Magnetospirillum sp. XM-1: one gene and its partner. The protein of the gene in region 1 interacts with the protein of each later gene in a pairwise test. Links are inferred from orthologs where the notes say so. Each region holds a gene or a part of one and is shown on either strand. Other genes may lie near its edges.

Evidence for each region. The genes of interacting proteins can lie anywhere in the genome.
Region 2: the proteins of XM1_RS21375 (region 1) and rplK interact in binary tests that used the Escherichia coli proteins (3 or more experiments, as listed by UniProt). The link is inferred for Magnetospirillum sp. XM-1 from one-to-one orthologs.

The regions. Positions count from the first base shown.
Region 1 is NZ_LN997848.1:4,670,026-4,677,606, reverse strand. What follows is about bases 2,211-5,120. They hold XM1_RS21375 (50S ribosomal protein L11 methyltransferase), read left to right. Parts: upstream 2,211-3,170; coding sequence 3,171-4,070; downstream 4,071-5,120. Other genes in these bases: XM1_RS21370 (methyl-accepting chemotaxis protein), read left to right, coding at 4,177-5,120; XM1_RS21380 (ATP-dependent helicase), read left to right, coding at 2,211-3,151. Outside these bases: XM1_RS21385 (hypothetical protein), read right to left, coding at 157-714; more of XM1_RS21380, read left to right, coding at 869-2,210; more of XM1_RS21370, read left to right, coding at 5,121-6,183; XM1_RS21365 (bifunctional diguanylate cyclase/phosphodiesterase), read left to right, coding at 6,327-7,581. UniProt on the Escherichia coli protein: Methylates ribosomal protein L11.
Region 2 is NZ_LN997848.1:2,084,537-2,088,030, reverse strand. Bases 649-3,494 are described here. They hold rplK (50S ribosomal protein L11), read right to left. Parts: upstream 2,365-3,494; coding sequence 1,933-2,364; downstream 649-1,932. Other genes in these bases: tuf (elongation factor Tu), read right to left, coding at 3,478-3,494; secE (preprotein translocase subunit SecE), read right to left, coding at 3,056-3,253; nusG (transcription termination/antitermination protein NusG), read right to left, coding at 2,515-3,048; rplA (50S ribosomal protein L1), read right to left, coding at 1,236-1,928; rplJ (50S ribosomal protein L10), read right to left, coding at 649-922. Also shown: rplL (50S ribosomal protein L7/L12), read right to left, coding at 1-357; more of rplJ, read right to left, coding at 407-648. UniProt on the Escherichia coli protein: Forms part of the ribosomal stalk which helps the ribosome interact with GTP-bound translation factors.

The DNA of each region.
Region 1 (7,581 bases):
GGGTGTGGAAGCGCGTTGAGGTCATACTCTGTCGAGAAACGTCATACAGGGATACAATGTGTACCCGCATGGCTGCCGGGATGATTGATGGCAGGAACCATCTTCCACCGGAGCGGCATGAACCGCTCCGGTGATGCTCACGCCGTCACGACATGGTCAGTAGGCGTAGCCGATCTTCAGCATGGTCAGCCAGTTGTCGGCGCTCGACGCGCCGCCCACCCGTTCGTCGCCGGCCCACTGATAGCGGCTTTCCAGGCCGATCATCAGCTGGCCCGCCGTGTAATAGGCGCTGGCGCCCAGTTGGGCCGTCAGCATGTCGGGGCTGGGACCCGTATCGCTGTGGGTGAAGGCCCAGCCGATTCCCGGTCCACCGCCGATCCACATGTTGTCGATGATGGGGATCATGTAGTGGGGGTTGAATTCCAGGGTCTGGAGCTCAAGTCCGCCATGATCGAAGCGGTTGTAGCTGAACTGGTCGCGGATCTTGCCATAGGGCAGCTGGATCAGCGGATCGTCGATGGCGATCTCGAAGCCGCCGGCCAGGCCGCTGCCCACGGAGGAATCGGGAACCAGAACCCCCATCTTGAGGGCCACGGTGGTGTTGGGGGACCAGCCGGGCTGCGAAGCTGCCGGAATGGCCCATTCGCCGCCCCAGGCGGGCAAGGCGATGGCCGTCAGGGCGAGGGTGGCGGCGAGGAGAAGACGTTTGCGCATGGCGGACCTCCCTGACTTGGGTGGAACGCGCTCTTAATGGATCGAGTCTGGGCCTTGGCCGCCCACGCTTCAATGAACCGCCTCACACAGCCGCATTGCAGGAATAGCGGGACAGGCGTTGCGTCGCCCGGTGGGTTCGGCCACACTCCGCCCCATGTCCGATCCCTTCGCCCTTGACGACGAGGCGCCCTCCGCGCTGTCTTTCCCCCGTGCATCCGGTCCCCGGCCGGTGCCGCTGGACGCCCCTTGGCTGAAGGGGCTGAACCCCGAGCAGTTCCAGGCGGTGACCACCACCGACGGGCCGGTGCTGGTGCTGTCGGGGGCCGGCACCGGCAAGACCAAGGTGCTGACGTCGCGTCTGGCCCACATCCTGGCGTCGGGCCTGGCCCAGCCCTGGCAATGCCTGGCGGTGACCTTCACCAACCGCGCGGCGCGCGAGATGAAGGAGCGCGTCGGCCAGCTGGTCGGCCCGGTGGCCGACGGCATCTGGCTGGGCACCTTCCATTCGCTGTGCCTGCGCATCCTGCGCTCCCATGCCGAGGCGGTCGGGCTTTCCGGCGATTTCACCGTGCTGGACGCCGACGACCAGATGCGGGTCTTAAAGCAGGTGATGGCCGACGCCCATGTGGATGCCAAGGCCACGCCACCCCAGGGACTGATGGCCACCATCCAGCGCTGGAAGGACCGCGCGGTCACCCCCGACAAGGCGGCGGCCGACGGGGGCGCCGAGGGCCAGGCCAAGGCGCTGTACCGCGCCTACCAGGAGCGGCTCAAGGCTCTCAACGCCTGCGATTTCGGCGACCTGCTGCTGCATGTGCTGACCGTGTTCCTGTCCGACGCGGAAGCCCTGGCCCGCTGGCAGGGCCGTTTCCGCTACCTGCTGGTGGACGAATACCAGGACACCAACGTGGCCCAGTATCTGTGGCTGCGCCTGTTGGCCCAGACCCATCGCAACATCTGCTGCGTCGGCGACGACGACCAGTCCATCTATTCCTGGCGCGGCGCCGAGGTGGGCAACATCCTGCGCTTCGAGAAGGACTTCCCCGGGGCCAAGGTGGTGCGCCTCGAAAGCAATTACCGCTCGACCCCCCACATCCTGGCGGCGGCCTCGGCCCTGATCGCCAACAATGCCGGGCGGCTGGGCAAGACGCTGCGCCCCGGTCTGGCCCATGACGATTCCGCCATCGAGAAGATCCGCACCATGGCGGTGTGGGACGGCGAGGCCGAGGCGCGCCTCGTGGTCGAGGAGATCGAGGCGCTGCAGCGCAAGGGCGAGAAGCTGTCCTCCATGGCCATCTTAGTGCGCGCCGGCTTCCAGACCCGCGAGTTCGAGGAACGGCTGATCACCACCGGCATTCCCTATCGCGTCATCGGCGGACCGCGCTTCTACGAGCGGCTCGAGATCCGTGACGCCATGGCCTATCTGCGCCTGGTGGTCTCGGCCTCGGACGGGCTGGCCTTCGAGCGGATCGTCAACACGCCCAAGCGCGGTCTGGGCGAGGCCGCCATCCAGACCATCCACCTTGCCGCCCGCGCCGAGCAGGTGCCGCTGCTGGAGGCCGCCCGCCGGCTGACCGGCACCGACGAGTTGAAGCCCAAGCCGCGTCAGGCCCTGGCCAAGTTCGTCGAGGATGTGGACCGCTGGCGCTCGCTGCTCGATTCCATGCCCCACGCCGAGCTGGCCGCCACGATCTTGGACGAATCCGGCTATGTGGACATGTGGAAGGCCGACAAGTCGGCCGACGCGCCGGGCCGGGTGGAGAACCTGAAGGAACTGGTGGCGGCGCTGGAGGAATACGATTCGCTGCCCAGCTTCCTCGAACACGTGGCCCTGGTCATGGAAAACGATTCCAAGGCCGAAGCCGACAGCGTGGTGATCATGACGCTGCACGGGGCCAAGGGGCTGGAATTCGATTCGGTGTTCCTGCCCGGCTGGGAGGAGGAGGTCTTCCCCCATATCCGCGCTCTGTCCGAATCCGGCACCTCCGGGCTGGAGGAGGAGCGTCGCCTGGCCTATGTGGGGCTGACGCGGGCCCGCAAGCGGGTGCTGGTCACCTTCGCCGCCAACCGCCGCATCTACAACCAGTGGAAATCCCAGCTGCCGTCCCGCTTCGTCGAGGAACTGCCCGAGTCCCATGTGGAACGCTCGGGCGAGCGCGGGCTGTACGGCGGCGGGCTGGCGGAATCCAAGGCGGCCTGGAACGATCCCGCCTGGAGCCGTGCCCGCTTCGGCCAGCCCCGTGCGGCCGCCGCGCCCACCGCCTGGAGCCAGCCCAAGGCCCGTCAGAGCGAAGGCGGCTTCAAACCGGGCCAGCGGGTCTTCCACGACAAGTTCGGCAACGGCACCGTGCTGTCGCTGGACGGCAACAAGCTGGAGATCGCCTTCGACAAGGCGGGAACCAAGAAGGTGCTCGACAGTTTCGTTTCGGCGATTTGATCCTTTCGGAGTGATTTTGATGCCCCCCGTTTTCCCCGACATCTGGCGCCTGCGCCTCACCGTTTCCATGGAGACCCTTCCGGTGTTCGAGGAGGTGTTCGAGCGCCACGCCGAGGCGGTGACCATGTTCATGGAGGACCGCTCGGGCATCTCGGACGGCGAGTGCGACTGGTTCCTGGAGGGCTTCTCGCGCACGCCGCCCGACCGGACCGCCATCGTCGCAGGCCTGTCCGCCGTGGCCGCCGCCAACGGCATCGACGTCCCGCCGTTGGGCATCGAGATGCTGCCCAACGTGGATTGGGTGCTGGAGAACCTGCGTGATTTCCCCCCCATCGCCGCCGGCCGCTTCTTCGTCCACGGCTCCCACTGGGACGGCAAGCCGCCGGTGGGCTCCATCGGCATCGAGATCGACGCCGGCACCGCCTTCGGCTCGGGCGAGCACGCCACCACGCGGGGCTGCCTGCTGGCCCTGGATTCCCTGGTCAAGAAGCACCGCCGCCGGGCCGTGCTTGATCTGGGCTCCGGCTCGGGCATTCTCGGCATCGCGGCGGCCAAGTGCTGGGCCTCCATGGTGGTCTGCACCGATATCGACCCCTCGGCGGTCAAGGTCCTGGCCGGCAATGCCGCCAATAACGGTGTGGCCCGCTTCGTCACCGCCGTGGTCAGCGACGGCTACCGCAATCCGGTGGTGGGGCGCGGCAAGCCCTACGACCTGATCTTCTCCAACATCCTGGCGCGACCGCTGTGCCGCTTCGCCCCCGATCTCGCCACCCATCTGGCGCCCGGCGGGCTGGCGATCCTGTCGGGCTTGCTGGAGCGCCAGGAGCGCATGGTCATGGCCAATCACGAGCGCCAGGGCCTGACCCTGAAGCAGCGGATCGTCATCGACGGTTGGGCAACCCTGGTGATCGGACGCTGATCTCCGGTTCATACCTTAGACCGTAAGACATAGTGTCTATGACCTGAGATTCAGCCATAGGGCGACTTACCTGTCCTCAGTGATTTCCCGATTCGGGGAGGGGGACATGCCCATGTTTCGCCTGTCGCTGAAGATCCGGATTTTCGCCGCCGTCGGGCTGGTCGGGCTCGCCGCCATCGCCATGGCCCTGGTGGGCATCCGCTCCATGGCCACCTATCACCAGCATGTGATGGAGATGCAAGGCGCATCCCAGCGCGCGGTGATCGGCGAGAGGGTCAACGGGCTGATCAACGCCGTGGTGATGGATTCACGCGGCATCTACATGAGCCGGGACGCCAAGGAAGTGGAGAAATACGCTCCGCCTCTCCTCAAGAACGTCGCCGAGATCAACCGGCTGATGGCCGAGTGGACCGCCCTGGTCCCCGAGGCGGAGCGAAGCGCCTTCAAGCCGGCGATCGAGCATGCCGCCCAGTTCGCCGCCTTCCGCACCGAACTGGTGCGCCTGGGGCGCGAGGTCGGCGCGCCCCAGGCCCGGGTCTTCGGCGACAACGACGCCAACCGCGCCAACCGCCAGGAGCTGAACAAGCAGATCGAGATCCTGGCCTCCGCCAACGCCGCCCGGGTGGTCGAAGTGGTCAAGGGCCTGGACGATTTCTACGAAAGCCGCCTGCAGGCCATGGTGTGGCTGGCGGTGCTGGGACTGGCCGCCGGCATCGGCTGGGCGGCGTGGACCGCCTTCCGCCGGGTGTCGCAGCCCATCAACCGCCTGACTGAAACCATGCGGGACCTGGCCGGAGGGAATCTTTCGGTCAACATCCCCTCGGTCGAGGCCCATGACGAACTGGGCGAGATGGCGCGCGCGGTCCGGGTGTTCCGCGACGCCATGCGCGAGGCGGAAGCCTTGCGCGCCGCCCAGGAGCAGGAGCGGGACGCCGCCTTCGCCGAGCGCGTCGCGGCGCTGCAGAACATGGCCGAGACGGTGGAACTGGAGACCCGCGCCGCCGTCGAGCAGGTGGCCAGCCAGACCTCGCTGATGGCCGACAACGCCGGCCAGATGGCGCAATCGGCCGGCGCGGTGGGCGGCAGCAGCCAAAGCGTCGCCGCCGCCGCCACCCAGGCGCTGTCCAACGCCCAGACGGTCTCGGCCGCCGCCGAGCAATTGTCGGCCTCCATCCATGGCATCGGCGAGCAGATCGCCACCGCCAACCGCGTCACCGGCGGGGCGGTGGCCGCCGCCGACAAGGCCCAGGACACCATCGTCCGCCTGTCGGCGGCGGTGAACCGCATCGGCGAGGTCGCCAACCTGATCCAGAGCATCGCGTCGCAGACCAACCTGCTGGCCTTGAACGCCACCATCGAGGCGGCCCGGGCCGGCGAGGCGGGCAAGGGCTTCGCCGTCGTCGCCAACGAGGTCAAGAACCTCGCCAACCAGACCGCCAAGGCCACCGAGGAGATCTCGGCCCAGATCGGCGAGGTCCAGGCCAGCACCGCCGAGGCCGTCGCCTCGGTGGGCGAGATCACCGGGGCCATCCAGGAGGTGGAGGGAGTCTCGGTCAGCGTGGCCGAAGCCATCCGCCAGCAGAACGCCGCCACCCAGGAAATCGCCCGCAACATCACCGAGACCACCCGCGCCGCCCAGGAGGTGGCCCAGCGTATCGCCGAAGTCTCGGAGGAAGCGGGCGCCACCGGCGAACGCGCTGCCCGGGTCAACGCCATCTCGCTGGACGTGGCCCATTCCATCGAGGCGCTGAAAAGCGTCATCGTCCGGGTGGTGCGCACCGCCACCAAGGAGGTCGACCGCCGCAATTCCCCGCGCTACGCCCTGGGCGTCAAGGGGTCGGTGGATATGGACGGCCAGGAGGTGCCGGTGGTGTTCGACGAGGTGTCCGAACAGGGCCTGACCATTCAGGGCGACGTCTGTCCGGTGGGCAAGGGCATGCGGGTCAAGGTGCGCATCGAGGGCTGCTCGGTGGCGCTGTCCATGGTCGGTCGCGAATGCGAGAACGGACGTCTGCACGGCAATCTCGAACTCAGCCCCGATGTGGAAGGCCGCTGGCAGGAGGAGTTCCAGCGCCTGATCGCCGGACGCCGGCCCATTCGGGACGCGGCCTGATCGGGCCGGAGCGGAAAAGCGTCAGTTTCCGCTCCAATCAGGCACGTTTCGTCGCGAATTGTGGAAAGGTTGGACATGCGCGGTCTTGATGAGTATCAAGAGCGCGGGGGATAGGGCGTCGACCTGATGTGTTCTGGGGGGAAATGGACGACGTGACAATCAAGGCCAGGATCAGCATCACCCGCGTGGTGTTTCTGCTGTCTCTGACGGCCACCGTGCTGGCGCTGGGGGTGGTCGTCCTCATATCGGGACACGTGCGCGAAAAGTCGGTGCACGACCTTGCCCGCGACGAGGCGCGCCAGACCTCGACCCTGGTGTTCGAGACCCTTTACGCCGCCATGCGCAAGGGGTGGAGCAAGGACGAGATCAACGAGGTGATCACCCGTCTGCAGGACGCGCTGCCGGACCTGTCGATTCACGTGATCCGCGGCAAGCCGGTGATCGAGCAGTTCGGCGAGATCGGCAACGACGCCAGGCTGGTCAGCATCGATCCCATGCTGCGCGAGGTGTTCTCCACCGGCAAGGAGACGCTGCTGCCCAGTCCCACCGGCATCCGCTACCTCTATCCCCTGATCGTCAAGGAAGAGTGCCTGGCCTGTCACACCATGGCCAAGGTGGGCGACATCAACGGCGTCATCGACATCGTCTATCCGGTGCATGCCCTGAAGGTGTCGCTCGACTACGTGCTGAACACCGTGCTGGCCTATTTCTTCGCCATCCTGCTGCTGCTGTCGGTGGCGCTGTATTTCAAGCTGAAGATCTTCGTCGCCAAGCCCATCACCAACATGGTCTCGCTGATGCAGGAGATCATCTTGCACACCGACCTGTCGCGCCGGGTGGAGACCAACGGCATCATCTCCGAAGTGGCCGACCTGTCCGACTACTTCAACAGGCTGCTGCGCACGGTGGAGGACTACCAGCACCGGCTGGAAGACCTGTCCATCCGCGATCCGCTGACCCGGCTGTACAACCGCCGCAAGTTCGACGAATTCCTGGACCACGAGATCGACCGCACCCAGCGGCACGGCCATCCCTTCTGCCTGGCCCAGATCGATCTGGACGACTTCAAGAACATCAACGACACCTTCGGCCATCCCATCGGCGACCTGGTGCTGAAGGAACTGGCCAGCGTTCTGTACCGCGAGGTGCGGCGCACCGACGTGGTGGCCCGCGTGGGCGCCGACGAGTTCGCCGTGCTGCTGCCTGAAACCACCATGGAGGAAGGCATCGCGGCGGCCGAGAAGCTGCGCCAGGCGGTGGCCGATTGCCAACTGGGCCTGCCGGTGGGCGGCGTGCGCATCACCGCCTCCATCGGCCTGGTGAGCTATCCCGAAAACGCCGACGACGCCCAGAAGCTGGCCATCGCCGCCGACGTGGCCATCTACAAGGCCAAGCGTT
Region 2 (3,494 bases), 2.6 Mb from region 1 along the record:
GGCGCCGGCCTCTTCCAGAACCTTCTTGATCTTCTCGGCTTCGTCCTTGGCCACGCCTTCCTTGACGGGCTTCGGAGCGGCCTCGACCAGATCCTTGGCTTCCTTCAGGCCCAGGCCGGTGATGGCGCGGACTTCCTTGATGACGTTGATCTTCTTCTCGCCGGCGTCGGCGAGGATCACGTCGAACTCGGTCTTCTCTTCGGCAGCCGGGGCAGCGGCACCGGCGGCAACGGCGGCGACGGCCACCGGAGCGGCGGCGGAAACGCCCCACTTCTCTTCCAGCATCTTCGAGAGCTCGGCGGCCTCGAGAACGGTCAGGGCGGACAGGTCGTCAACCAGCTTGGCAAGATCAGCCATTTAAAACACTCCTAGTAAAAGCTTGAAGCTTGGGATTGGTTCAAAAATCTCACGCGGCGTCCTTGTCCGCCTTGGCCTTCAGGACGCGGGCCAACTGGCCTGCGGGCGCCTGAAGAACGCCGGCGATACGGGTGGCCGGGGTCGAAATCATGCCGAGCAGCTTGGCACGCAGTTCGTCGAGCGACGGCAGCGTGGCGAGCGCCTTGACGCCGTCCACGTCCAGACGATTCGGGCCCAGCGATCCACCGAGGATCTTGAGCTTGTCGTTCGTCTTGGCGTAGTCGGCGACGACCTTGGCGGCGGCGACCGGATCGCGCGAAACGGCGATGGCGGTCGGCCCGACGAACAGGTCGGCGATGGACTCGAACTCGGTACCCACAAGGGCGAGCTTGGTGAGACGATTCTTGGTCACCTTGAAGGTGGCGCCAGCCGCACGCATCTTCCCGCGCAGATCAGTCATCTCGGCGACCGTCAGACCCGAATAATGGGTGACGACCACCAGCCCGACGTCTCCGAGCGTTCCCTGCAGCGAGCCGACCCACTCTGTCTTTTGTGTCCGGTCCACTTTCGTCTCCAAACATAGAGCCGAAACGTCCCCGCCATCATGGCGGCTGGTTCCGGTCCATTGCCCATGGCCTGGTCGGGTGGCGAACCACCCGGCAAGGCCGGTGGCCTGTCCCAGAAGCTTCAAGCCGTGCCGATCCCCCCGAAAAGGGAACCGGAAGCGTTCTTTGACCTCTGTCTGCGCAGGCGGGGAACCCCTTCAAGCCCCTTTGACGGGGCACCTACGGTCTCGGACAGGTTGGAAGTCCCCTTAAAGGGAACTTCCGCCTTCTCCCCTTCCCTCTCGGGTCGGGGAAACCTTTTGTCCCCCGGCCTTAGGCCAGGGTGGCGACGTCGAGCTTGACGCCCGGGCCCATGGTCGAGCTGATGGACACCTTCTTGAGGTAGGTGCCCTTGGCGCCCTGGGGCTTCGCCTTGTTGATGGCATCGACGAACGCCTTGACGTTCTCGGCCAGCTTCTCTTCCGAGAACGAGGCCTTGCCGATGCCGGCGTGAACGATACCGGCCTTCTCGACGCGGAACTGGACCTGACCGGCCTTGGCGGCGCGGACGGCCTCGGCCACGTTGACGGTCACGGTGCCCAGCTTCGGGTTGGGCATCAGGCCGCGCGGGCCCAGCACCTTACCGAGACGGCCCACCAGACCCATCAGGTCGGGAGTGGCGATGACGCGGTCGAAATCCATGTTGCCGGCATTGCAGGACTCGAACAGATCCTGCTCGCCGACGATGTCGGCGCCGGCCTTGCGGGCCTCCTCGGCCTTGTCGCCCTTGGCGAACACGGCGACGCGCACGGTCTTGCCGGTGCCGTGGGGCAGCTCGACCACGCCGCGGACCATCTGGTCGGCGTGACGGGGATCGACGCCGAGGTTCAGCGCGATCTCGATGGTCTCGTCGAACTTGGCGACGGCACGGGTCTTGATGGCCTTCACCGCATCGGCGAGGCTGTAGAACTTGTCGCGGTCGATATCGGCATAGGCCGACTTCAGGCGCTTTCCTTCGCGAGCCATGTGCTTACTCCACCACCTTGAGGCCCATGGAACGGGCGGAACCGACGATCATCGTGGACGCGGCCTCGACGTCGTTGGCGTTGAGATCGGCCATCTTCTTCTCGGCGATCTCACGGATCTGAGCCATGGTCACTTCGCCGACCGTGCCGCCCTTGCCGGGGGTGGTCGAGCCCTTGGACACCGCGGCGGCCTTCTTCAGGAAGTAGCTGACCGGCGGGGTCTTGGTCACGAAGGTGAAGGTACGGTCGGAATAGGCGGTGATCACCACCGGAATCGGCATGCCGGGCTCCAGAGTCTGAGTCTGGGCGTTGAAGGCCTTGCAGAATTCCATGATGTTCAGGCCGCGCTGACCCAGCGCGGGACCGATCGGCGGCGAGGGATTCGCCTTGCCGGCCGGGACTTGGAGCTTAACGTAGCCCACGATCTTCTTTGCCATGTCACAATCCTCTCTCTGTCACCAGAGTTGGCGGTACGGCGTTGGCGCGCCTCCCGCCCTCCAAACCGCGTCCGGACATCCGGATGCGGAAAACAAAAAGCACCGGTGCCGCCCGCGCCTGTCCGGCGGGGCGGCTTCCGGTCACGTCCCTCAGATCTTTTCGACCTGAGAGTATTCCAGTTCGACCGGGGTGGAGCGACCGAAGATCGACACCGCCACCTTGAGGCGGGCCTTCTCCTCGTCGACTTCCTCGACCAGGCCGTTGAACGAGGTGAAGGGGCCGTCCGAGACCCGCACCTGCTCTCCCACCTCGAAGGTGATGGAGGGCTTGGGGCGCTCGACGCCTTCCTGCACCTGCTTGATGATGCGCTCGGCTTCCCGCTCGGTGATCGGCACGGGGCGGCCCTTGCCGCCCAGGAAGCCGGTGACCTTGGGTGTATTCTTGACCAGGTGCCAGGTGTCGTCGGTGAGATCCATCTTCACCAGGACATAGCCCGGGAAGAACTTGCGCTCGGCGTTCACCTTGGCGCCACGGCGCACCTCGACCACTTCCTCGGTCGGCACCAGAACCTGCTCGAAAGCCTCGGCCATGCCCTTCTGTTCCGCCTGCTCGCGGATGGACTGGGCGACCTTCTTCTCGAAGCCGGAATAGACGTGAATCACGTACCAGCGGGCGGTAGCCATCTCGTCCTCAGCCTCCCAGACCGAACAGGAGCTTCACGCTCATGGCGAAAATCTGGTCAACGACCAGGAAGAAGACGGCGGCGATCACCACCATCATGAACACCATGCCGGTGGAGACGGTGGTTTCGCGCCGGGTCGGCCAAGTAACCTTGGCGACTTCCTGGCGAACCTGCTTGAAGAAAAGGGCCGGAGACGTTTTTGCCATATCTCTACAGTCGAAAGTTGGCAGGAGTGGAGGGGCTCGAACCCCCAACCCCCGGTTTTGGAGACCGGTGCTCTACCAGTTGAGCTACACTCCTGCAGCCTTCACCGGCCCCTGAGACAGGGACCAGGATCAGACCCGGCATGACCGGAGCCACGCCTTATACAGACACTCGACGGCCTTGGCAACACCGCCGAAGCGATGTGGCCAAGGCCGGATCGAGAGATTTACTCGACGATCTTGG